Regions from separate parts of the Ligilactobacillus faecis genome, predicted to be linked through region 2. Evidence: predicted binding sites of a transcription regulator. Region 2 holds the regulator's gene; the other holds the start of a gene.
What was found. Region 2 encodes HrcA, which represses chaperone genes, less so after heat shock. Its sites were predicted from a motif close to TTAGCACTCNNNNNNNNNGAGTGCTAA; they were not measured.
Positions count from the first base shown of each region.

Region 1: the regulator HrcA is predicted to act here: its motif matches at 6,346-6,372, upstream of groES (co-chaperone GroES).

Region 1 covers NZ_CP123639.1:1,570,936-1,582,550, forward strand. The annotation lists gene QFX10_RS07170 (ISL3 family transposase) at 1-930, shown strand, start outside; partial or broken gene QFX10_RS07175 (IS3 family transposase) at 994-2,564, opposite strand; gene QFX10_RS07180 (ABC-F family ATP-binding cassette domain-containing protein) at 2,702-4,654, opposite strand; gene QFX10_RS07185 (redox-sensing transcriptional repressor Rex) at 4,878-5,510, shown strand; gene QFX10_RS07190 (CPBP family intramembrane glutamic endopeptidase) at 5,568-6,197, opposite strand; gene groES (co-chaperone GroES) at 6,396-6,680, shown strand; gene groL (chaperonin GroEL) at 6,724-8,340, shown strand; gene QFX10_RS07205 (hypothetical protein) at 8,505-8,639, shown strand; partial or broken gene QFX10_RS07210 (IS3 family transposase) at 8,740-10,277, shown strand; gene QFX10_RS07215 (LytR/AlgR family response regulator transcription factor) at 10,446-11,177, opposite strand; gene QFX10_RS07220 (hypothetical protein) at 11,393-11,563, shown strand.
Region 2 covers NZ_CP123639.1:2,213,815-2,225,429, forward strand. The annotation lists gene QFX10_RS10095 (ISL3 family transposase) at 1-580, opposite strand, end outside; tRNA gene QFX10_RS10100 (tRNA-Arg) at 776-849, opposite strand; gene dnaJ (molecular chaperone DnaJ) at 934-2,073, opposite strand; gene dnaK (molecular chaperone DnaK) at 2,369-4,207, opposite strand; gene grpE (nucleotide exchange factor GrpE) at 4,231-4,782, opposite strand; gene hrcA (heat-inducible transcriptional repressor HrcA) at 4,831-5,856, opposite strand; gene ribF (riboflavin biosynthesis protein RibF) at 5,945-6,892, opposite strand; gene truB (tRNA pseudouridine(55) synthase TruB) at 6,908-7,822, opposite strand; gene rbfA (30S ribosome-binding factor RbfA) at 7,982-8,344, opposite strand; gene infB (translation initiation factor IF-2) at 8,572-10,860, opposite strand; gene QFX10_RS10145 (YlxQ-related RNA-binding protein) at 10,935-11,249, opposite strand; gene rnpM (RNase P modulator RnpM) at 11,239-11,538, opposite strand; gene nusA (transcription termination factor NusA) at 11,556-11,615, opposite strand, start outside.

The sequences.
Region 1 (11,615 bases), 640 kb from region 2:
AATCAAACTCTTTCTCGTAAACTAAAAAATCAGATCATGTTATTAGCTAGGGAAGGTTTGAACGGTGAACTTATCGCTCGCATCTGTCATTGCTCTGCTAGTAGTGTTCGAAGAACTATTGTCGAACGGATCAAACCTCAATATCGAGTACCTGTTTTGCCCAAGAATCTTTGTTTTGATGAATTTCGTTCGATTAAAAATACAACTTCTTTTATCTGTTGTGATGCACAAACTCATAAGTTAGTTGTTAAACTCCCAGATAGACTATCTTCTACCATTATCAATTATTTTGAAAATCGTTACTCAAAGTTTGAACGTGATCAAGTGGAATCAGTCGTCATTGATTTAAACGCTCAATACCAGCGCTTCATTCGCCGACTTTTCCCGAATGCCAAGATTATTATTGATCGGTTTCATATAGTTCAGCTAGCCGGACGTGCTTTAGACAGTTGTCGAATCGCTCTCACTAGATCACTCAATAAGCATAGTCGAGAATACAAGATTCTCAAATCACAGTGGCGTTTATTCCATAAGAAATCTGATGAGATCGACCCTAAAAATGTTGTCTATCTTAGGGGAATCAATGAATATATGACTCAACAGAATGCGATCGACTTGATCATCAATAAATTTTCTGAATTCAAAATAGTTTATCAGACTTACCAAGATATTACCTTAGCTTTGAAGAATAAAGACATTACTACTTTGAATGAGGTTCTCGATAGTTATGAGCGCACCAATACAGAGATGGATACGACTATTCGTACTTTCCGTAAAAATCGCAGCTATCTAATAAATAGCGTAACTTCAAAATATTCCAATGGTCCTTTGGAGGGTATCAATCGAAAGATCAAACTCTTAAAACGAAGTTGTTACGGTTTTGCTAATCAACAATTTTTCTTTTTACGAATTGATTGTATATTTGCGTAAAAAAAACACTCCCCACAATTCTGATCTGAGACCCGTCAAGTGAACAACTAAATAATTAAAATTCTAGGCAGCCTGATTCCGGTATTCTTCTGGAGTCAGGCTGTTTAGTTTTATTTGGTAACGTTGGGTATTGTAGAACTTGATATAGTTTTCGATCATTTCTACAAGTTCTCCATATGTTTCACATTTTAGCCAATAATAACATTCTGTCTTGAAATGACTCCAAAAACTTTCCATTGGTGCGTTATCGATACATTTCCCCACTCGAGACATACTTCTTGTAACACCATGCCTTGAGGTCAACCGAAGATATTCCTTTGAAGTATATTGAAATCCACGATCACTGTGAAGAAGTAGATTAGCTTCATTTAAATGCGTGAATGCTTTTTCTAAAGTCTTCATGACAAGCCGATTATCATTTCTTTTACTAATTTCAAAACTTATGATAGATCCATCGTATAGATCTTTGATCGCACTTAAATAAGCTTTTTGTCCTAAGCCATATTCTAAATAAGTGACATCAGTCACCCACTTTTGATTAGGTCTAGTAGCGGAAAAATCACGACCTAAAGTATTTTCTTCGTAGTTTAAATGTTCTGAACGAGTACAACCTCGGCGTTTGCGACGAATTACTGAATATAAACCAAGGACTCTCATTAAGCGACGAATACGTTTGAAGTTATATTGTTTTTGATACTTTCGATTGATAAGAAGAGTCATTCTTCTAGAACCGTAAATTCCATTTAAAGCATGAAATTCTTTTTTTATGATCTCACTTAACCATTCATTTTCCAAAGTACATTGTGATTTTGGAGCAGTTAAATAACGATAATACCCTGAGCGCGATACATTTAAGATCGCACAAAGGATCCAGAGTTCAATTTGTGGAAACTCTTTAAGAACTTCCTGAATAGCTTTAAAACGCAGATTTTTAGGTATAAAGCTTATCTCCTCCTTTCGAGTTCGTCCAATTTTTTTAAAACGATATTTTCTGCTTCTAGATATTTATTACGTTCTTTCAAACGTAGGATCTCAAGCTTGAGACGCTCAGTTTCAGAAAGAGTCTTATAATCACGATCTTTAACTGTTTTACCACGATTATCGTATAATGCCTTTTCGCCATCTACTTCAAACTTTTTGACCCAATTATAGACTTGGGAATAAGAAACATTATATTTATCGATCGCTTTGTGATAATTCTTATTATTAGCAAGTGTATACTGAACTATTTCGAGCCGTTCCTTAAAAGTAGTTTTACGTCCATGTTTCATTCTATTACGACCTCCAATGGTAGCTTTAAAGCCTTTTCCATTAGTATACAAGTTGATCCATTTACGTAAAACCGAAACACTCGAAATATTGTATTTATCACAAATTTTCTTTGGTGAACGTCCATTTTCTAAATATTCTAGAACCGCAGTTGTTTTTAATTCAACTGAATATTCTTTCCAGGTTCTAGACTCTTTTAAGCCATCTAAACCGCCAGCTTTGTATTTTCTGATCCAATTATCAAATGTATTTTTAGAAATGGTATATTTCCGGCAGATAAAGTACTTACTATATTGTCCACTAAGATACTCGGAGACTGCCTGGTATCTTTCTTCAAGTGTATGTTTAGTAGTTCTTCTAGACATAAAAAATCCCCCTAGAGTGATCACAGAATCTTTATTATTTCCGTGTCCACTCTAGGGGAATCATATCATTCTATTGTAGGAAGTGTTTGTAGGAAGTGTTTGTAGGAATATCCATATCAGTTGACGAATACCCATTTTTAATCAGTTAAAAATTCTTCTAAAGCCAAGCTACTTTCTTCCCAAGCTATTTCAGCTTCTTCCAAAGCAGTTGTTGTTTCTTCGAGCTCTTTTTGTAAAGTAGCCATTTTTTCGAGATCGTTGAAGTTTTCTGGCAAGGCCATTTGAGTTTCGAGATTTTCTTTTTTAGCGTCAAGATCAGTGACTTGTTGTTCTAAAGTAGCAACATTACGCCGTAAACGTCGCTCTTCTTTTTGACGTTCTTTACTTTGCGCATAGCTTGTTTTTCCACTTGAAACGTTTTTTGTTTCTGTCTGCGGTGCTGTTTGTTTTTCTTTAGCTAAGGCAAGTTCAGCTTGCTCTTCTTTTTTAGCGACATAATAATCGTAATCACCTAGGTAAACAGTGCTTCCTGTTTTAGCGATCTCGATCACGCTCGTAGCAACTTTATTGATAAAGTAACGGTCGTGTGAAACGAGTAATACTGTACCATCGAAATCTTTGATAGCTTGTTCGAGCACTTCTTTACTATCGATATCAAGGTGGTTCGTTGGTTCGTCTAAAACTAAGAAGTTATCGTGTTGCATTGAAAGCTTAGTCAACAAGAGACGGGCTTTTTCGCCTCCTGAAAGACTATGGATCGTCTTTTTGACGTCATCACCACTGAATAAAAAGCTCCCTAAAAGTGAGCGGATATCTTTTTCTGGTGTAGTTGGATGCTCATCCCAGATCTCAGCTAAAACAGTTTTTTTATCGTGTAAGTTATGTTGCTCTTGATCGTAGTAGCCTGGGTGCACGTTAGTTCCAAATGTGGCTGAGCCTTTGAGGAAAGGCTGCTTGTGTAAAATACTCTTTAGTAATGTGGATTTTCCGACCCCATTAGGTCCAACTAAAGCGATAACTTGACGTTTTCTGATCTCAAAATCGATCGGTTCAGCAATGATCTGGTCATCGTAACCGATCGCAGCGTCGTTGACTTTCAAGACGACGTTGCCGCTTTCTTCGGCAGCTTTGAAACGAAAATGCATACTTTTTTCGTCACCTTCAGGCCGTTCGAGTCGGTCGATTTTTTCGAGTTGCTTGCGCTTACTTTGAGCGCGTTTAGTCGTTGAAGCACGTACGAGATTTTTATTGACGAAATCTTCGAGTTTGTGGATCTCGACTTGTTGCTTTTCATAATTTTTCCACGCAAGTTCTTTTCGCTTTTCTTTTTCTACGATGTAGTCAGAATAATTGCCTTTGTAATAGTGGGCTTTACCGCGACTGATCTCATAAACTTCATTGACGATCTTATCTAAAAAGTAGCGGTCGTGCGAGACGATCAAAAGAGCGCCTGTATATGTCTGGATATAGCCTTCAAGCCAAGTCAAAGTTTCGATATCTAAATGGTTCGTCGGTTCGTCCAAGATCAAAAGATCGCGTTTTTCTAAGAGCAATTTGGCTAAGGCCAGGCGTGTCTTTTGACCACCAGATAAAGATGCGATCGGGCGTTCAAAATCTTCGGGTAAGAAGTTGAAACCGTGTAAGACTGAGCGGATCTCAGCTTCATAGCCATAGCCGTTTTGTTCTTTAAAATCATGCAAGAGTTGGTCGTATTGCTTCAAAAGTTGTTGGTAAGCTGGCGTTTCATGATTTTCAGCTTGACTTGCGATCTGATCTTCGAGTTGATGGAGGCGTTTTTCCATTTGGCGAAGTTCGCTAAAGACGCTCAACATTTCAGCATAGATCGTCTTAGTAGATTCTAAGCCGGTATTTTGGGCTAAATAACCGACCGTCAATCCTTTTTTGCGAACGATCTGGCCTTCGTCAGGCGCTTCTTCGTCGATGATCATTTTTAATAAAGTTGATTTCCCAGCTCCATTTTTCCCGACAAGAGCGATCCGGGAATGATCTTGGATATCTAGATCGATATTTTCAAATAGTGTGTCGGCCCCAAAATGACGTCCGACTTTTTGGACTTGTAATAAGATCATATTTTCACCTAATTTCTTTAAAATAAATATATTTCACAAAGTATTGACAGCAATTTGCTTAAATAACAGTCTCTAAGCATTAGATTGTGAATAGATTAACATTTTTTAGTATTATTATTGTATGGGGTATGCTAAAATTTATCTATTGGTTTTACAAAATAAAATTAGTCGGTCAAAGTGTGATCGGTTGACCCAAACTAGTTTCTGAAAGGAGCTCATAGATATGGCGACGTCAAATATTCCTGAAGCAACAGCTAAGCGTCTGCCGATCTATTATCGGTATTTGAACATGCTAGCGACTGCTGGAACTGACCATATCTCTTCGACTGAACTAGCCGAAGTAGTCAAGATCGATCCGGCTACGATCCGGCGTGATCTTTCATATTTTGGTGCCCTCGGAAAAAGAGGGTACGGGTACAATGTTCTCGATCTGTTAGAATTTTTCAAAAAGACTCTTAGTCAAGATAAATTAACAAATGTTGCTTTGATCGGAGTCGGTCATTTAGGGCAAGCTCTGTTAAATTATAATTTTCATCAAAGTAATAATACGCGGATCAGTGTGGCATTTGATATCGATCAAGCCTTAACTGGGAAGATCCAAAGTGGAGTCCCAGTCTATCCGCTAGAAGATATGAAAGAACAACTTCGGCTACAACAGATCAAGATCGCGATCTTGACTGTTCCGATCGAAGCTGCGCAAGCGGTAACTGATGATCTAGTTGAAGCTGGGATCGAAGGAATCTTGAACTTCACCCCTTTGCGGATCAGTGTCCCTAAACGCGTTCGCGTTCAAAATGTTGATCTGACAAACGAACTGCAGACACTGATCTACTTTTTACAACATTTCAACGAATAGAACTTAACTCTTTCATTATATAAAAAGGAGCTGGAAATTGGTATACCAGCTCCTTTTTTAAGCCAATAATAAGATCGTCAGATTCATCAAACAATGCATGATGATCGGATCGCGTAAACGGTCAGTTTTAGTATAAACATAACACAACACGAGCCCGATCAAAAGATAAGTCAAATAGTGTCCATCTTGGTGTGCCAAGCTAAAGAGTAGACTAGAGATAAAGGCCGCTAAAAGTGGATCACTAAATAAAGCTAGATCTTTAAATAAGACTTTACGAAAGACGAATTCTTCCATTACAGGTAAGAAGATGACGATCGTTAGTAGGTAATAAGGGTACTTGTGATAAACGGCTAGTAAGTAACTCGTATTTGCTGAAAAACGTGGGCTAGCAAAAAAGAGCTGTTCGAATAAAGGCCCACCCCATTGACAAAAGAAGAGCAATAAAAGCCCTAAAAGAAGGTAGAGCCCTTCTTTTGGCAAAGTGGTCTTTAGCTGATCTGAGCGGTCTGACGCATGCAAACGGGTATACCAGATCATCAAACAAGCACCGCTCCCGTTGATCAAAGTGACTAGTGGATAATAAAGATCATTGTTTTTGAGTAATTGCCAAAGTAAAGGGCTGAGCATCATCGTCAAACAATAGATCACTAAGATCACAAGGGCATTTTTGGGTAAAGTTTTTTTCATTAAGAACATCCTCACCTTACGTAAGCTACTCATTAATTATAGCAGATTATCGCAAGAAAAAATGCACGTATTTTAGCACTCTGAGAAGTCGAGTGATAAAATGCTTGCATTTTAAAAGTAAAGTGAGTATAGTAATAGTTGTAGTTAGTTAGCACTCGAAAGTCTTGAGTGCTAAAAAAGAATTTGGAGGGATATAACGTGCTTAAACCATTAGGAGATCGCGTCATTTTAGAGGTCGAAAAAGAAGAAGAAAAAACAGTCGGTGGGATCGTTTTAGCAGGTAATGCTAAAGAAAAACCACAAACTGCAAAGGTAGTTGCTGTTGGTACGGGACGTATCCTTGATAACGGCGAAAAGGTAGCGATGACCGTTAAAGCTGGCGATGTTGTCGTTTTTGATAAATATGCTGGCTCAGAAGTTGAATATGACGGAGTTAAATACTTGGTCATGCATGAAAAAGATCTTTTAGCTATCGTGGAATAAAAAATAATCAATTTGAATTTAAATCACATGAGGTGAATCATAAATGGCAAAGGAAATCAAATTTTCAGAAGATGCACGCGCAAAGATGCTTGCTGGGGTCGATAAATTAGCTGATACAGTAAAATCAACGATCGGACCTAAAGGACGTAACGTTGTTTTGGAACAAACATACGGAACACCAACGATCACAAATGACGGTGTGACTATCGCTAAGGCGATCGAATTAGAAGATCACTTTGAAAATATGGGGGCTAAATTAGTCGCTGAAGTTGCTTCTAAGACAAATGATATTGCTGGTGACGGTACGACAACAGCTACCGTTTTGACCCAATCCATCGTTAACGAAGGGATGAAAAACGTTACTGCTGGTGCGAACCCAGTTGGTATCCGTCGTGGGATCGAATTAGCTACTAAAGCAGCGGTCGATGGTCTGCACAAGATGTCACACAAAGTTGAGTCTAAGAGTGATATCGCACAGATCGCTTCGATCTCTTCAGCTAACGAAGAAGTTGGTCAATTGATCGCCGATGCAATGGAAAAAGTTGGTAACGACGGTGTGATCACGATCGAAGAATCAAAAGGGATCGATACTTCATTAGACGTTGTTGAAGGGATGCAATTTGACCGTGGCTACTTATCACAATACATGGTCACAGACAACGACAAGATGGAAGCTGATCTAGAAAACCCATACTTGTTGATCACAGATAAGAAGATCTCCAATATTCAAGAGATCTTACCATTATTGCAATCGATCGTTGAACAAGGTCGTCCATTGTTGATCATTGCTGATGATGTTGACGGTGAAGCCCTACCAACGCTTGTTTTGAACAAGATCCGTGGGACATTCAACGTTGTTGCTGTTAAAGCACCAGGCTTTGGTGATCGTCGGAAAGAAATGTTGCAAGATATCGCAACTTTGACAGGCGCAACTGTGATCACAGATGATCTTGGCCTTCAATTAAAAGACACAACGCTTGACCAATTAGGGACAGCTGGTCGTGTCACAGTTACAAAAGAAAACACAACGATCGTTGAAGGTGCTGGCGATAAAGCACAGATCGCAGAACGTGTTGAACAATTGAAGAAGCAGATCGCGGAAACAACTTCTGATTTTGATAAAGAAAAACTTCAAGAACGCTTGGCTAAATTAGCTGGTGGGGTAGCCGTTATCAAAGTTGGGGCTGCTACTGAAACAGAATTAAAAGAGCGTAAGTACCGGATCGAAGATGCTTTAAATGCGACACGTGCTGCCGTAGAAGAAGGCTTTGTTCCTGGTGGTGGGACAGCCTTGATCGATGTGATCGATGCTGTAGCTGCTTTGAGTGAAGAAGGCGATGTTCAAACAGGTATCAACATCGTAAAACGTGCTTTGGAAGAACCAGTGCGTCAGATCGCAACTAACGCTGGTAAAGAAGGTTCTGTCATCGTTGAAAAACTTAAAGAACAAAAAGCTGGTATCGGTTATAACGCTGCCACAGATGAATGGGTCGATATGATCGAAGCTGGGATCGTTGATCCAACGAAAGTAACGCGTTCAGCTTTACAAAATGCCGCTTCTGTTTCAGCCTTGTTATTGACAACTGAAGCAGTTGTTGCTGACAAGCCAGAAGAAAACAACGATGCTGCACCACAAATGCCACAAGGTCCAATGATGTAATCAATTAAATGATTTTTAAAAAGTTCTACTCGAGGTCACTTGAGTAGAACTTTTTTATTAAATAGTGTTTGCGCTACCAAATCCTGAAATAAAAGGCTTTTTAAAGAGTGATCGTTTTTAAGTGGGGTAAAGGCGAGTAGAATAAAACTAGAGGGGTGGTAGAAATGAAAAAGACAAAAAAACAGGTCATTGCTTATGTGTTAGTGATTCTTCTAGGTGTTGGGATCTTAGCAACGAGTTGGGTCCATCGGGATGAGCTTTTGCATGGTTATGAAAATGGGTTTGAACAACTTAAGTGATAGTAACGTTTTTGAAAAAGAAGTCACTTCAATGATATGATTCCCCTAGAGTGGACACGGAAATAATAAAGATTCTGTGATCACTCTAGGGGGATTTTTTATGTCTAGAAGAACTACTAAACATACACTTGAAGAAAGATACCAGGCAGTCTCCGAGTATCTCAGTGGACAATATAGTAAGCACTTTATCTGCCGGAAATATACCATTACTAAAAATACATTTGATAATTGGATCAGAAAATACAAAGTTGGCGGTTTAGATGGTTTAAAAGAGTCTAGACCTGGAAAAATATTCAGTTGAATTAAAAACAGCTGCGGTTCTAGAATATTTAGAAAATGGACGTTCACCAAAGAAAATTTGTGATAAATACAATATCTCGAGTATTTCGGTTTTACGTAAATGGATCAACTTGTATACTAATGGAAAAGGCTTTAAAGCTACCATTGAAGGTCATAATAAAATGAAACATGGACGTAAAACTACTTTTAAGGAACGGCTCGAAATAGTTCAGTATACACTTGCTAATAATAAGAATTATCACAAAGCGATCGATAAATATAATGTTTCTTATTCCCAAGTTTATACTTGGGTCAAAAAGTTTGAAGTAGATGGCGAAAAGCCGTTATATGATAATCGTGGTAAAACTGTTAAAGATCGTGATTATAAGACTCTTTCTGAAACTGAGCGCCTCAAGCTTGAGATTCTACGTTTGAAAGAACGTAATAAATATCTAGAGGCAGAAAATATCGTAATATCGTTTTAAAAAAATTGGACGAGCTCGAAAGGAGGAGATAAGCTCTATACCTAAAAATCTGCGTTTTAAAGCTATTCAGGAAATTCTTAAAGAGTTTCCACAAATTGAACTATGGCTTCTTTGTGTGATCTTAAATGTATCGCGTTCAGGGTATTATCGTTATTTAACTGCTCCAAAATCACAACGTACTTTGGAAAATAAATGACTAAGTGAGATCATAAAAAAAGAATTTCATGCTTTAAATGGAATTTACGGTTCTAGAAGAATGACTCTTCTTATCAATCGAAAGTATCAAAAACAATATAACTTCAAACGTATTCGTCGCAAACGCCGAGGTTGTACTCGTTCAGAACATTTAAACTACGAAGAAAATACTTTAGGTCGTGATTTTTCCGCTACTGGACCTAATCAAAAGTGGGTGACTGATGTCACTTATTTAGAGTATGGCTTAGGACAAAAAGCTTATTTAAGTGCGATCAAAGATCTATACGATGGATCTATCATAAGTTTTGAAATTAGTAAAAGAAATGATAATCGGCTTGTCATGAAGACTTTGGAAAAAGCATTCACGCATTTAAATGAAGCTGATCTACTTCTTCACAGTGACCGTGGATTTCAATATACTTCAAGAGAATATCTCCGGTTGACCTCAAGGCATGGTGTTACAAAAAGTATGTCTCGAGTGGGAAAATGTATCGATAATGCACCAATGGAAAGTTTTTGGAGTCATTTCAAGACAGAATGTTATTATTGGCTAAAATGTGAAACATATGGAGAACTTGTAGAAATGATCGAAAACTATATCAAGTTCTACAATACCCAACGTTACCAAATAAAACTAAACAGCCTGACCCCAGAAGAATACCGGAATCAGGCTGCCTAGAATTTTAATTATTTAGTTGTTCACTTGACGGGACTCAGATCATCAAGTAGGCTTCTTTTTTTACTAAAATTTAGAGGGGAAGAGTACAAATGCTCGAAATAAAAGGTTTGACCAAAAATCCAGGGGTGACGGCGTTAGTGAACCTAAGTGAGTAGCTTAGGTGCATTTTTAGTTATGTGTCAGTCGATCTTGGAGTGCCTTGATCTTGCGTCGGGAAAGCGGGCAAGTTAGTCCGTTTTTTAAATAGATCAACTTCTCTGACTTATTGATGCTCTCAATATTATCTACGTTGACCAGAAAACTTTGATGGACTCTAAAGAAGCGTGGATCGGTCTGTTCGATTTCATGAAGATTTTTAGAGATCTGGAGCGAGCGATTATCTGATAATCGAAGGATAGAGGCATGACTATTAGTTAGATCTGATTCGAAAAAATCGATATTGGCGAATGCAATATTCAAAAAGCATTTGCCATATGATAAAGTATACATATCTTGGGCGGTATTTCTAGCATGAGTCATCACGTATTTAAAATCGTTTAAAAGATCTTCTTTAAGTGTAGGACTATCTTTTACAATGAAGTCTAAAGCAAGAACTTTGTAATTATGAATCAATGATAGAAGGTCTTCATGATTGGTAAAGAAGATAATTGATGCGTAAGCGTCTTGTTCTCTAATTATCTGACCTAGTCTAAAACCAACCTCTGGATTACCGTTTATTTCAAGATCAAGTAAGTAAATATTTTGGTTACTAGGAATAAAAAGCTTTTTTTCTATCTCTGCTACATATCGGTAATTTACGACATTTGGTTGTGGAATCATGAGTTGTTTTGATATTTGGTAGACCAATTTAATTAAATTGAATTGATGGACATGATTATCTGTAAGAATTGCAACGTTCATTATTTAATTTTCCCCTCTTAAAATTAATTCCCCTTTTAAGTAATTGTAACATTTAATATAGAAGGTATTAAAGTGATTGATCTTGAATTATAATTTATATAGTAAAAATAATTAAAAAGATGCCAAATGCTGAAATAAAGATGAGTTTACTGAATATATATTGTTAAGGAACTATATATAGATTTACTATTGAATCGTAGAAAGGAGAAAGGCAAATGGAACATACAAAAGATTTCAGAGAATTAAACAACGAGGAATTGTTTATGGTAGTAGGTGGTGGACTTTCGCCGTGGTCAGTTGCAATGTCATTGGCGTGGAACGTTGCTAAATCTGGGTATAAGCATCGTAATGATATTATGCGTGGGTTTGAAAAGGGGTTTAAATAGGAGGTTTTAAAATGACGGGAAATGTAAGCGTTATCTCGAATGAGGAAGAGTT
Region 2 (11,615 bases):
AAGATAGTCTATCTGGGAGTTTAACAACTAACTTATGAGTTTGTGCATCACAACAGATAAAAGAAGTTGTATTTTTAATCGAACGAAATTCATCAAAACAAAGATTCTTGGGCAAAACAGGTACTCGATATTGAGGTTTGATCCGTTCGACAATAGTTCTTCGAACACTACTAGCAGAGCAATGACAGATGCGAGCGATAAGTTCACCGTTCAAACCTTCCCTAGCTAATAACATGATCTGATTTTTTAGTTTACGAGAAAGAGTTTGATTAGGCTTAGTCAATTCAGAGGTCGCACCGAAAGTTGTGCGACAATTTTTACATTGATAGCGTTGTTTATGAAGGATCATTTCATAACGTATACCGTTTAAACTTGGTAAACGTACGTGAGCTTTAGCGAAACCATTTTTATTAACAGTGGCAAAGCCACAATTTCGACAACGGCTGATAGGATAAGATAGTACAGCTTTGATCAAAACTAATTTCTCTGTGCCATTATTTAAATTATCGATAACATCAATAACTTTGAGATTAGGGTCTTTAATATTTAGAAGTTTTAGTATACAATCGTTATGGGACATTTAAATTCTCTCCTTTACGTGGTTTGTGGTGAATTCATTGTATAACGAGAGGGCATTAAATGTCCTTTTTTTGCGCAAAAAAACTGGTATGGAATTTTTCATCCATACCAGAAAGTGTATACCCAAATAAAAGAGGCAAAACGTTGATATAACAGCGTTTTGCCTCTTCTTAACTAGTATTAACTTCATTTAAAATGATTCGGGTGAGATTCGAACTCACGACCTACGGTTTAGAAGACCGTTGCTCTATCCAACTGAGCTACCGAACCATCGCAACGAAATTAATTATACCTTTTAAACTATTCTACTGTCAATAATTAGTCTAGAAAAAATTAAGAAATTATCGATAAAGCTTATTCATTTTTTAAGCCCTTGAATAAGCGATCTAAAAAGCCGCCTTCTTCTGTGACTTCATCACCAGACGCTTCAGCAAAAGCCTTCAAAGCGAGTTTTTGTTGCTTATTCAAATTCCTTGGGACTTGAACTTTGACTGTGACCCTTTCATCACCGTTTCCAGCTCCATGCAAACGTGGTGCACCTTTGCCACGTAAGCGGAAAGTTGTACCAGTTTGCGTTCCTGCTGGGATCTTTAATTTGACATCCCCATGAACAGTCTTCACTTGGATCTCATCCCCTAAAGTTGCTTGCACAAAACTGATCGGTTGTTCAAGATAGATCTCAGAGCCGTCACGCTTGAAGATGTCACTTGGAGCTACATTAAAGACGATAAAGAGATCGCCATATGGACCTCCGTTTACTCCAGCTTCACCTTGCCCTTGTAAACGCATTTGGTTACCATCTTCAACACCAGCTGGGACTTTGACTTCCACAACATGTTTTTTCCGCACATGTCCTGAACCATGACACGTTGTACATTTATCTTTGATCTCTTTTCCGGTCCCACCACAAACTTCACATTCTTGTTGAGTCATGATCCGACCAAGCGGTGTTTGCCGTTCAACTTGGACAAACCCCCGCCCACCACAGTGCGAACACGTAACTGGAGATGTTCCAGGTTTAGCACCTGAACCACCACACGTATCACATTCTTCTTCGCGAGTATATTCGATCTCAGTCGTTTTTCCAAAGATCGCTTCTTCAAAAGTCAAGTTCATTTCATACTGAAGATCACGCCCTTGACGAGGAGCATTGCGTGTCCGACCACCGCCTGCTCCACCACCAAAAAATGAGCTAAAGATGTCTTCGAAGCCACCGCCAAAGCCACCATCAAAACCACCAAAACCTTGGCCTGCTCCGCCACCAAAACCTTGAGCACCAGTTGAACCAAATTGGTCATATTGTGCTTTCTTTTGAGGATCACCTAAGATCTCATAAGCATCATTGACTTCTTTAAAACGTTCTTCTGCTCCTGGTTCATGGTTTAGATCTGGGTGATATTTCTTAGAAAGCTTGCGATAAGCCTTCTTTATCTCATCAGCAGATGCGTCTTTGGAGACACCCAATACGTCATAAGGATTTTTTTGTTCTGCCATTTTATTTATGCTATACCAAATGTGGTAAATACGTCGAGTATTCTAGAAAAATATAGCTTTTCCTTTCATGATTTTATTTACCAACTTACTCCACCTAAAGATCCGCTTTCTGTGCCACATTTTTCTTCCTAAACAGTAATTGCTTGATCATTTTGGGTAAAGTTTTATTGAGCATATTATGTTTTAATTATACAAAATTAATCAAAGCTTATCTATGCTCGAATGATAAACTTAGGTAAAAAAGAAAAGTCAAAGTCCCCACGGGCCTTTGACTTTTCTTTGTGCCATTTAGTGATTATTTATCGTCTGGATCGACTTCTTTGAAATCACCATCAACAGTGTTATCATCATTAGCATTTGCGTCTGATGCATCAGCTGTCTGTGCTTGGCCTTGAGCTTCTTGTGCCTGTTGGTAAAGTTTTACAGACATATCTTGAATGATCTTTGTTAGATCATCTTTTTTAGCTTTCATTTCTTCGATGTTGTTTTCTTCTTGCGCTTTCTTCAATGCATCGCGTGCATCAGTTGCTTTTTGAACTTCATCATCAGAAACTTTACCTTTGATCTCTTCTAAAGTCTTATCTGTTTGGAAGAGCAATTGGTCGACTTCATTACGAAGATCAACTTCTTCTTTTCGTTTCTTATCTGCTTCTTCGTTTTCTTTAGCTTCTTTGACCATTCGTTCGATCTCTTCGTCAGAAAGACCAGATGAACTCTTGATCGTGATCTTTTGTTCTTTATTTGTTCCAAGATCTTTAGCAGAAACATTTACGATACCATTCTTATCGATATCAAATGTAACTTGGATCTGAGGAACACCACGTGGAGCTGCTGGAATATCTGTCAATTGGAAACGACCTAATGTCTTGTTATCAGCTGCCATTGGACGTTCACCTTGTAAAACATGGATATCAACAGCAGGTTGGTTATCAGCAGCAGTTGAGAAGACTTGTGATTTAGAGGTTGGGATCGTTGTGTTACGATCGATCAACTTCGTAAATACGCCACCCATCGTCTCAATACCTAATGATAATGGAGTAACGTCAAGTAAAACGACATCTTTTACATCACCAGTGATGACCCCACCTTGGATCGCAGCCCCTAAAGCAACAGCTTCATCAGGGTTGACAGATTCGTTTGGTGTATGTCCAGTTTCAGCTTTAACAGCTTCCTTAACTGCTGGGATACGTGTTGACCCACCAACTAAAATAACTTCATCGATATCAGCATTTGTTAACCCTGCATCTTTTAAAGCGTTACGAACGGGGATCTTTGTTCGTTCGATCAGATCATGTGTCAATTCATTGAATTTAGCACGTGTCAATGTTGTTTCCAAATGCAACGGTCCAGCTTCACCTGCTGTGATAAATGGAAGTGAGATCTGTGCTGAAGTTACCCCAGAAAGATCTTTTTTAGCTTTTTCAGCAGCATCTTTTAGACGTTGCATTGCCATCTTATCGTTTGAAAGATCGATTCCATGTTCTTTTTTGAATTCATCAACTAACCATTCAATGATCTTGTTATCAAAGTCATCCCCACCAAGATGTGTGTCTCCGTTTGTCGAAAGCACTTGGAAAACACCATCACCTAATTCAAGGATCGAAACGTCAAATGTACCACCACCAAGGTCAAAGACTAAAACTTTTTCGTCTTTATCTTGCTTATCTAAGCCATAAGCTAAAGCAGCAGCTGTTGGTTCGTTGACGATCCGTTCAACCTTCAAACCAGCGATCTTACCAGCATCTTTTGTTGCTTGACGTTGGGAGTCATTGAAGTAAGCTGGAACTGTGATAACAGCTTGGGTCACTTCTTCACCAAGATAATTTTCAGCATATTCTTTGATATATTGTAAGATCATAGCTGAGATCTCTTGTGGTGTATATTCTTTACCGTCAACATCTACTGTATAACCAGCTTCACCCATGTGACGCTTGATCGAACTGATCGTGTTTGGATTTGTGATCGCTTGACGTTTAGCAACTTCACCTACTTGTGTTTCGCCATTTTTAAAGGAAACAACAGATGGTGTTGTCCGGTTACCTTCTGGATTTGTGATGATCTTTGCTTCTTTACCTTCAAGAACAGCAACTGCAGAGTTTGTTGTTCCAAGGTCAATACCAATAATTTTTGACATTAAACTTCCATCCTTTTAAAAATTTATTGTGCTACTACGACCATTGCTGGACGCAAAACGCGATCCTTTAGCATATAGCCTTCTTGTAAAACTTGAACGATCGTTTCAGGTTCTTGTCCTTCTGTGACCTCAACTGTTTTAACAGCTTGGTGTTTAGTTGGATCAAATGTCTCACCTAAAGAAGCGATCTTAACGATATCATTACTTGTTAGAGCTTTTTCAAGGTCACGGGCGACGATCTCGATCCCTTGCTTTAATTGCTTAGAGCCTGCATCGTCGACCTCTGTTTCAAGTGCACGATTCAAATTATCGATAACCGGCAAAATATCACGTGCTAAAGCTTGACCTTCATATTTTAACAGTTGCTCTTGTTCTTTTTTGAAGCGTTTAGTCATATTGGCCATTTCCGCTTCAGAACGATAATATCGATCTTCTAATTCATCATACTTCTTTTGTAATGCTTCTAATTTTTCATCAAGCGTTGGCTCTTCTTCATCAACTGCTGAAGTTGCTTTTGTTTCTTCACTTACAACAGTTTCCTTTGTTTCAGCTTCTTTTTCAGCTTCGTCAGCCATAGCTTTCTTGATATCTTCTGTCACGCCAACACCCCTTTTCTTAATAATTTAAAATCTTTGATAATAATCAGTGATCCGCCTAGTCAATTCATCTCGAAAAACACTAACTAGTCCGATCATTTTAGAATACGGCATATTTGTCGGTCCTAAAAGGGCGATCATCCCTTGACCATTATTACCATCATCAAATGTCGCCGAGATCAAACTATAATTTTGTAAAAGTTTACTTGGTAGTTCATCACCTAGCTTGACCGAGATCCCGCTCTTAGCTGGTGTTACTAAACTGCCGATCTTTGTCTGATCAACTAACGAATAAAGTGACTTTATCTGCTCAAGTGAGGCTCCCTTAGAAAAATCCAACATATTCATCTTCCCACCAATATAGACTTGCTCTTTCAAAGCCTTATCTAAAATACTACCAAAGACTTCGACAAATCCAGCTGGTTGATGCAAATATCGGCTCAGTAAAGGCAAACAATCATTCAGCCTGACAAGCACTTGACTTAAAGGAACACCTGCGATCTTATCATCTAAAAGACGCATCGCCACTTCAAGTTCATCGCTACTGATCCCAGCCGGCATCGTAAACGTCTGGCTTTCGACTGTTCCGTCACTAGTCACTAAGATCCCCATCACTTGTTGATTACCAAGGGGTACGATCCTCAGCCCTTCAACTCTGATATCTTTAGCTTTTGGCTTTAACGAGATCGCAGTATAACTTGTCAGATCAGAGAGGATCTGGGCTGACGTCGCCACGATCTCATCGACCTTTTGAAATTCGTTACCAAAAGAGCTTCGGATATTTTTTAGAGATGTTCGGTCAAGCTGACTAGGTTGGACGATATTATCAACATAATAGCGATAACCCTTCAATGAAGGGATCCGTCCTGAACTTGAATGTTCTTTAGCGATATAGTCTTGTTGTTCTAAGACCGCCATCTCATTGCGAATGGTCGCTGAACTCACATGGACAGGTAATCGTTGCTGTAAAGTCTTCGATCCGATCGGCTGACCTGATTCAGTGTAATTACGGATAACAGCCTCTAAGATCAATAATTGCCTCTCAGTCAACAATACTATCACCTCTTTTAGCACTTAACACTTCTGAGTGCTAAGTCAATTATTAATATACACAACTCTTAGCAATCTGTCAAGCAGAGTGCTAATTTTTGCGACGGAATATTTTTTCAACATTAGCCTTATCTTTTTCAAGTTGGGCGACTAGCTCTGCTACCCCTGAAAACTTGACCATTTCACGTATCATTTCTTCCCAAAAGACAGTCACTTTCTTACCATAGACCATTTGTGAAAAATCAAAAAGATTGACCTCTAACGTTTTAGCAAGATCAGCACCAAAAGTCTCATTATATCCGATCGAAGCCATTCCCATGTATTCTTTAGGAGTATCAGCTAATTTGACTTTAACAGCATAAACTCCAACAGCTGGTAACTTTTTATTAGCTTTCGTTTCGATATTTAAAGTCGGAAAACCTAATTTTCTTCCACGCTCAAAACCATGTACGACAACACCCGTTGTCGTGTAAGGGTGACCTAATTGCCGTGTCACCAACGCTAAGTCACCTTGATCAAGTGCTTTTCTGATCGCAGTTGATCCGATCTTTGTTTCTTCTTGTAGCAGATCAACTGCGACCACCTCGAAACGCCCTTTAGCATGCAGTGGTAAAGTTTGCATATTGGCTTTTTCTTTAGGTCCATACGTATAATCTTGGCCAGCAACAACAGCTTTCGCATGTAAACCAACAATGTATTTATCAACAAAAGTTTGCGGACTTAAATAAGCCAGCTCCTCATCAAATTTAACAATATACGCTATGTCAGCTCCAAGTTCTTCAAAACAAGTTAACTTCTCATCTAAGGTCGTCAAATAGCGTAGGTCTTGGGCTCTTTTCTTTTGAAAGATCACACTTGGATGCTGATCAAAAGTCATCACAGCCAGTTTTACTCCTAATTGCTGCGCTTTTTTGGCAGCTGTTTTTATCACCGCTTGATGTCCCCGATGGACTCCGTCAAAAAAGCCCAAGGCTAACACGATCGGCTCTTGCGCGACCGTATTTGTCATATATGGTTCTGCTAGCTCAATAACTTTCATTTTTCCCTTACTTTCTTACTCTAGATCGATCATCTGTTCTGCTCTAAACAATTTCTTAGTTTTATCATAATAATACAACGCGCGCACTTTACCTGCATAGTTCAAAACTACTTTATTGGCTGTATTTATATTTTTTAAATATTTAGGGGCTAAAAAACCTCCATTTTTCACAAGCTGCCATTGTTTATCTGAAAGCTCATATTGTGGATAGCTCGCTAACGCAGTTTGGATCGGTGCAACATATTTTTCCAGGCCATCACTCTTAACTGCTGCTTCTAATTCACTTAAGGTGACACTTTCAGCCAATGTAAAACCACCACTCTTAAGGCGGGTAAGATCAGACATAACTGCTGGTACACCTAAGATCTTCCCTAAATCAAAAGCAAGTGTGCGAACGTACGTCCCTTTTCCACAACCAACTTCAAAAAAGAGAGTTTGTTGTTTTTTGAGTGGATCATAAATACTCGCTTTTACTTGTTTAAAATAATCGACTCTAATTTTTCTTTCCGGTCGTTTAACCGTCTCGTTGTTACGCGCATACTCATAAAGACGTTTACCGTTGACTTTGACAGCTGAATACATCGGTGGGACTTGGATGATCTCTCCAGTTAAGCGTTCCATCGCTTGCTTGATCTCTTCATCTGAAAATGGTTTTTCGATTTCTTTTGTAGTAACAACTTTTCCATCAAGGTCTTCTGTTTCAGTTGCAAAACCTAAAATGATCTGTCCCGTATAAACTTTTCCCGATTCCATCAAGTAGTTGACAACTTTTGTTCCTTTACCGATGCAGATCGGTAAAACACCATCAACATTAGGATCAAGTGTACCACTATGTCCGATCTTACGCGTTCGGAAAAGTTTACGACATTTGACTACTGCATCGTGACTTGTCATACCACGATCTTTATTTAAAGGTAAGATCCCATCCATTGTTATAACTGCTATCCAATGTGGAGCTACCCTTGTAGCTTAGAAAAAAGATAGCTTTTCCTTTCTAAAAAATTGCTATTACCCAGACCACACTTTTCTATCTGGATCTCGATACAAAAAAAGAAGCTAGTTAGACCAGCTTCTTTTTCTCAAACTAAGTTAACGATCATTTTCTTGCTGGTGTAGCTTATTTAAAAGCTCATCAATGTGATCACCATAACGAACAGAGCTATCACGCTCAAATTTGATCTCAGGTGTCACATAGATCCGAAGTCGTTGACCTAATTCACGTCTGATCAAACCTGTTGCTTTATCAAGCCCGATCTGAGTCTTTTCTGCATCAGAAGCGAGATTTGAGAGCGTACTGTAATAGATCGTGGCATGCTGTAGATCACCTGTAACTTCGACACCCGTGATCGTTACCCCTTGAACTCGTGGATCACGAACACGCTTTGCTAAAATATCGTTGACTTCTTTTTGGATCTCTTGTGATAAGCGACCCACTCGATAATGTTGTGCCATTGCCTTATCGCTATATAAAATGTGAGCAAGTGTAGTTAAAGTACATTTGAGAAAGAGATATAGCTTTACCTTTCTTAATTTTATTTACTACCATTTTTACATATCTTGATCAAGGTAGTAATAGCGACTAACTTAAATATTTTAGGGGATATTTAAGACACGCTTAAAAGCTCCCCCCAGGCCATGTTTACTTCACATTCTATCCTTCTAGTAAACATGATCTTTTTTTAGTCTTGTGGAACTTCTTCCATCACAAAGGCTTCAATACGGTCACCAACCTTGATGTCGTTGTATTTTTCGATCATCAAACCACATTCATAACCTTGTTTGACTTCTTTGACATCATCTTTGAAACGCTTCAAGGAAGCTAACTTACCTTCGTAGATAACGATCCCATCTCGGATCACACGCACACCACTATCACGTTTGATATAGCCATCTGTCACATAGCCACCACCGATCGTCCCAAGTTTAGAAACTTTGTATGTTTCGCGGATCTCAACTTCACCGATGACTTTTTCTTCAAAGACAGGTTCAAGCATCCCTTTCATCGCCGTTTCAACTTCATCGATCGCTTTGTAAATGACGTTGTGTAGACGAATATCAACTTGGTCACTTTCAGCTTGGATCTTAGCTTGTGGTGTTGGGCGTACGTTAAATCCGATAATGATCGCATTTGAAGCTTCAGCTAATGTTACGTCAGATTCATTGATCGCACCAACAGCTTGATGGATGATATTAACTCTGACTCCTTCAACATCGATCTTCTTAAAACTTTGGGCTAAAGCTTCAGCAGAACCTTGAACATCTGCTTTGATGATCAGATCAACTTCTTTTAGATCGCCTTCTTTCAACGTATCAAACAAGTTATCTAACGTTACATGAGTTGTTTGACTACGCTCTTTGATCAAGGCACGTTTAGCACGTTCTTCACCAGCTGCACGGGCAGTCTTTTCGTCATCAAAAGTAATGAAGCGATCACCTGAATCAGGAACATCATTTAACCCTGTGATCTCAACTGGTGTAGCTGGTGTGGCTTTCTTGATCGCGCGTCCTCTAGCATCAGTCATCGTCCGAACACGACCAAAAGTATTTCCGACAACGATCGGATCACCAACATGTAAAGTACCGTGTTGTACAAGCAAGGAAGCGACTGAGCCTTTACCTTTATCTAGACGAGCTTCAATAACTGAACCAGCTCCATGTTGTTTTGGATTAGCCTTTAACTCAAGCATTTCAGCTTCTAATAAGATCATATCGAGCAATTCTTCTAAGTTCTTATTAAATTTAGCTGAGATCTCAACAAAAATCGTATCGCCCCCCCAACTTTCAGGGATCAATTCGTATTCTGTCAATTGTTCCATAACATGATTTGGGTTAGCGCCTGGTTTATCGATCTTATTGACTGCTACAATGATCGGTACGTTAGCTGCCTTAGCATGGTTGATCGCTTCGATCGTTTGTGGCATCACACCATCATCTGCCGCAACGACTAAAACGGTGATATCTGTAATATCAGCTCCACGCGCCCGCATGTTCGTAAAGGCCGCGTGTCCTGGTGTATCTAAGAAAGTGATCGTTTTACCTGCATGTCTTACTTGGTAAGCCCCGATATGTTGTGTGATCCCACCTGCTTCACCAGCAGTAACATTTGTGTGACGCAATTTGTCCAATAAGGTCGTCTTCCCATGGTCAACGTGACCCATGATCGTTACGACTGGTGGCCGCGAAGCAAGATGTTTTGTATTATTTTGCTCTTCTTCAAAGAATTTATCGATATCAGCCACATCGACTTCAACTTTTTCTTCGGCTTTGATCCCGTAATCAGCTGCTAAGATCTCGATCGTATCTTTATCAAGTGATTGGTTTTGGTTGACCATCACACCCATCATAAAGAGTTTTTTAATGATCTCAGCTGGTTCACGGTGGATCTTCTTAGCAATATCAGCAACATTCATCCCAACTGTATAAACAAGAACTTCTGGTAATGGCTTGTTCTTTCTTTGAGGAACAGCAGGTTTATTATTTTTTTGGTTGAATTTATTGCGCTTATTTTTTTTATTCTTTTTGTTGAACTTATGGTTGTTGTTGCCCCCAAAACGATTATTCCCAAAGCGATTATTTTTTTGGTTATTGTTTTGGCCATTGCCATGAGCTTTAGTATCACGATTTCTTGTATTGTTATTATTTTCCATTCGACTACCTGAATGCCTTTCGTTGTTTCTTTGAGCAAAAGACTGAGGTCGCTTGTTTTTTTGAGTTTTATTTTCATTCTCAGCCTTTGAAGCATGATCATTTTTTGGTCGTTTCACTTCAACTTTAGGAGTCTCTTTTTTTACTTTTTCAGGCATATTTTTAGGTTTACTAAACGAAGCTTTGACTTTAGCCTCTGCTTCTGCATCTAAAGACGACATATGGTTACCTACTTTGTATCCATTTTGTTTAGCGACTTCGATCACTTCTTTATTGCTAACGTTTAGTTCCTTCGCCAGTTCATAGATCCTTTTTTTACTCATGACTTCACTCTCCTTATTTTCAAGAATACCCATCCTACTCGATCCTTGACCGAATAAGCATTAGCACTCTTCGCTCAAGAAAAAAGAAGTTGGCGTATCTTTTTTCCAAAACCAGGATCGGTGATCGCGATCAAAGATCTTTTCGCTCCGATCGCCCCACTTAGCTCCTGCTTTGTAAATTCTGTTGTCAATGCTACCCCGTAGCTTTTACACTTGTCTGTAAATTTCTTTTGGGTACTTTTTCCGCAATCATTTGCCATAAAAACGATCTGAGCTTTATTAGCTCGGATCGCACTTAAAACTAGCTCTTGGCCAGTGATCAATTTGTTGGCGCGTCTAGCCAACCCTAGCATATTCAGAACTTGCTTTTCTTTATTTTTATTTTCCATTGCCAAATAACTCAGCTCGGGCAACTTGATGATCAACGTAAGCTACAAGTTCATCATAGAAACTTGGTTCGATCGTCAGCCCAAAAACTTTATCAAATGTTTTTTCTGTACGAGCTTTTTTTGCAGTCTCAACATCTAAATGAATGTATGCACCTCGGCCTGCTTTCTTCCCAGTTGGATCGATGCTAACTTCATTTTCTTTGTTTTTCACGACCCGAACAAGCTCTTTTTTTGGTTTCATTTCACCTGTTACGATGTCTTTTCGCATCGGTATCTTACGCTGTGCCATGCTCCTAGCCCCCTTATTTACTCTGCTGATGTTTCATCTACTTCTTCTGCAAATGTTTCAGTTTCTTCCAAAACCTC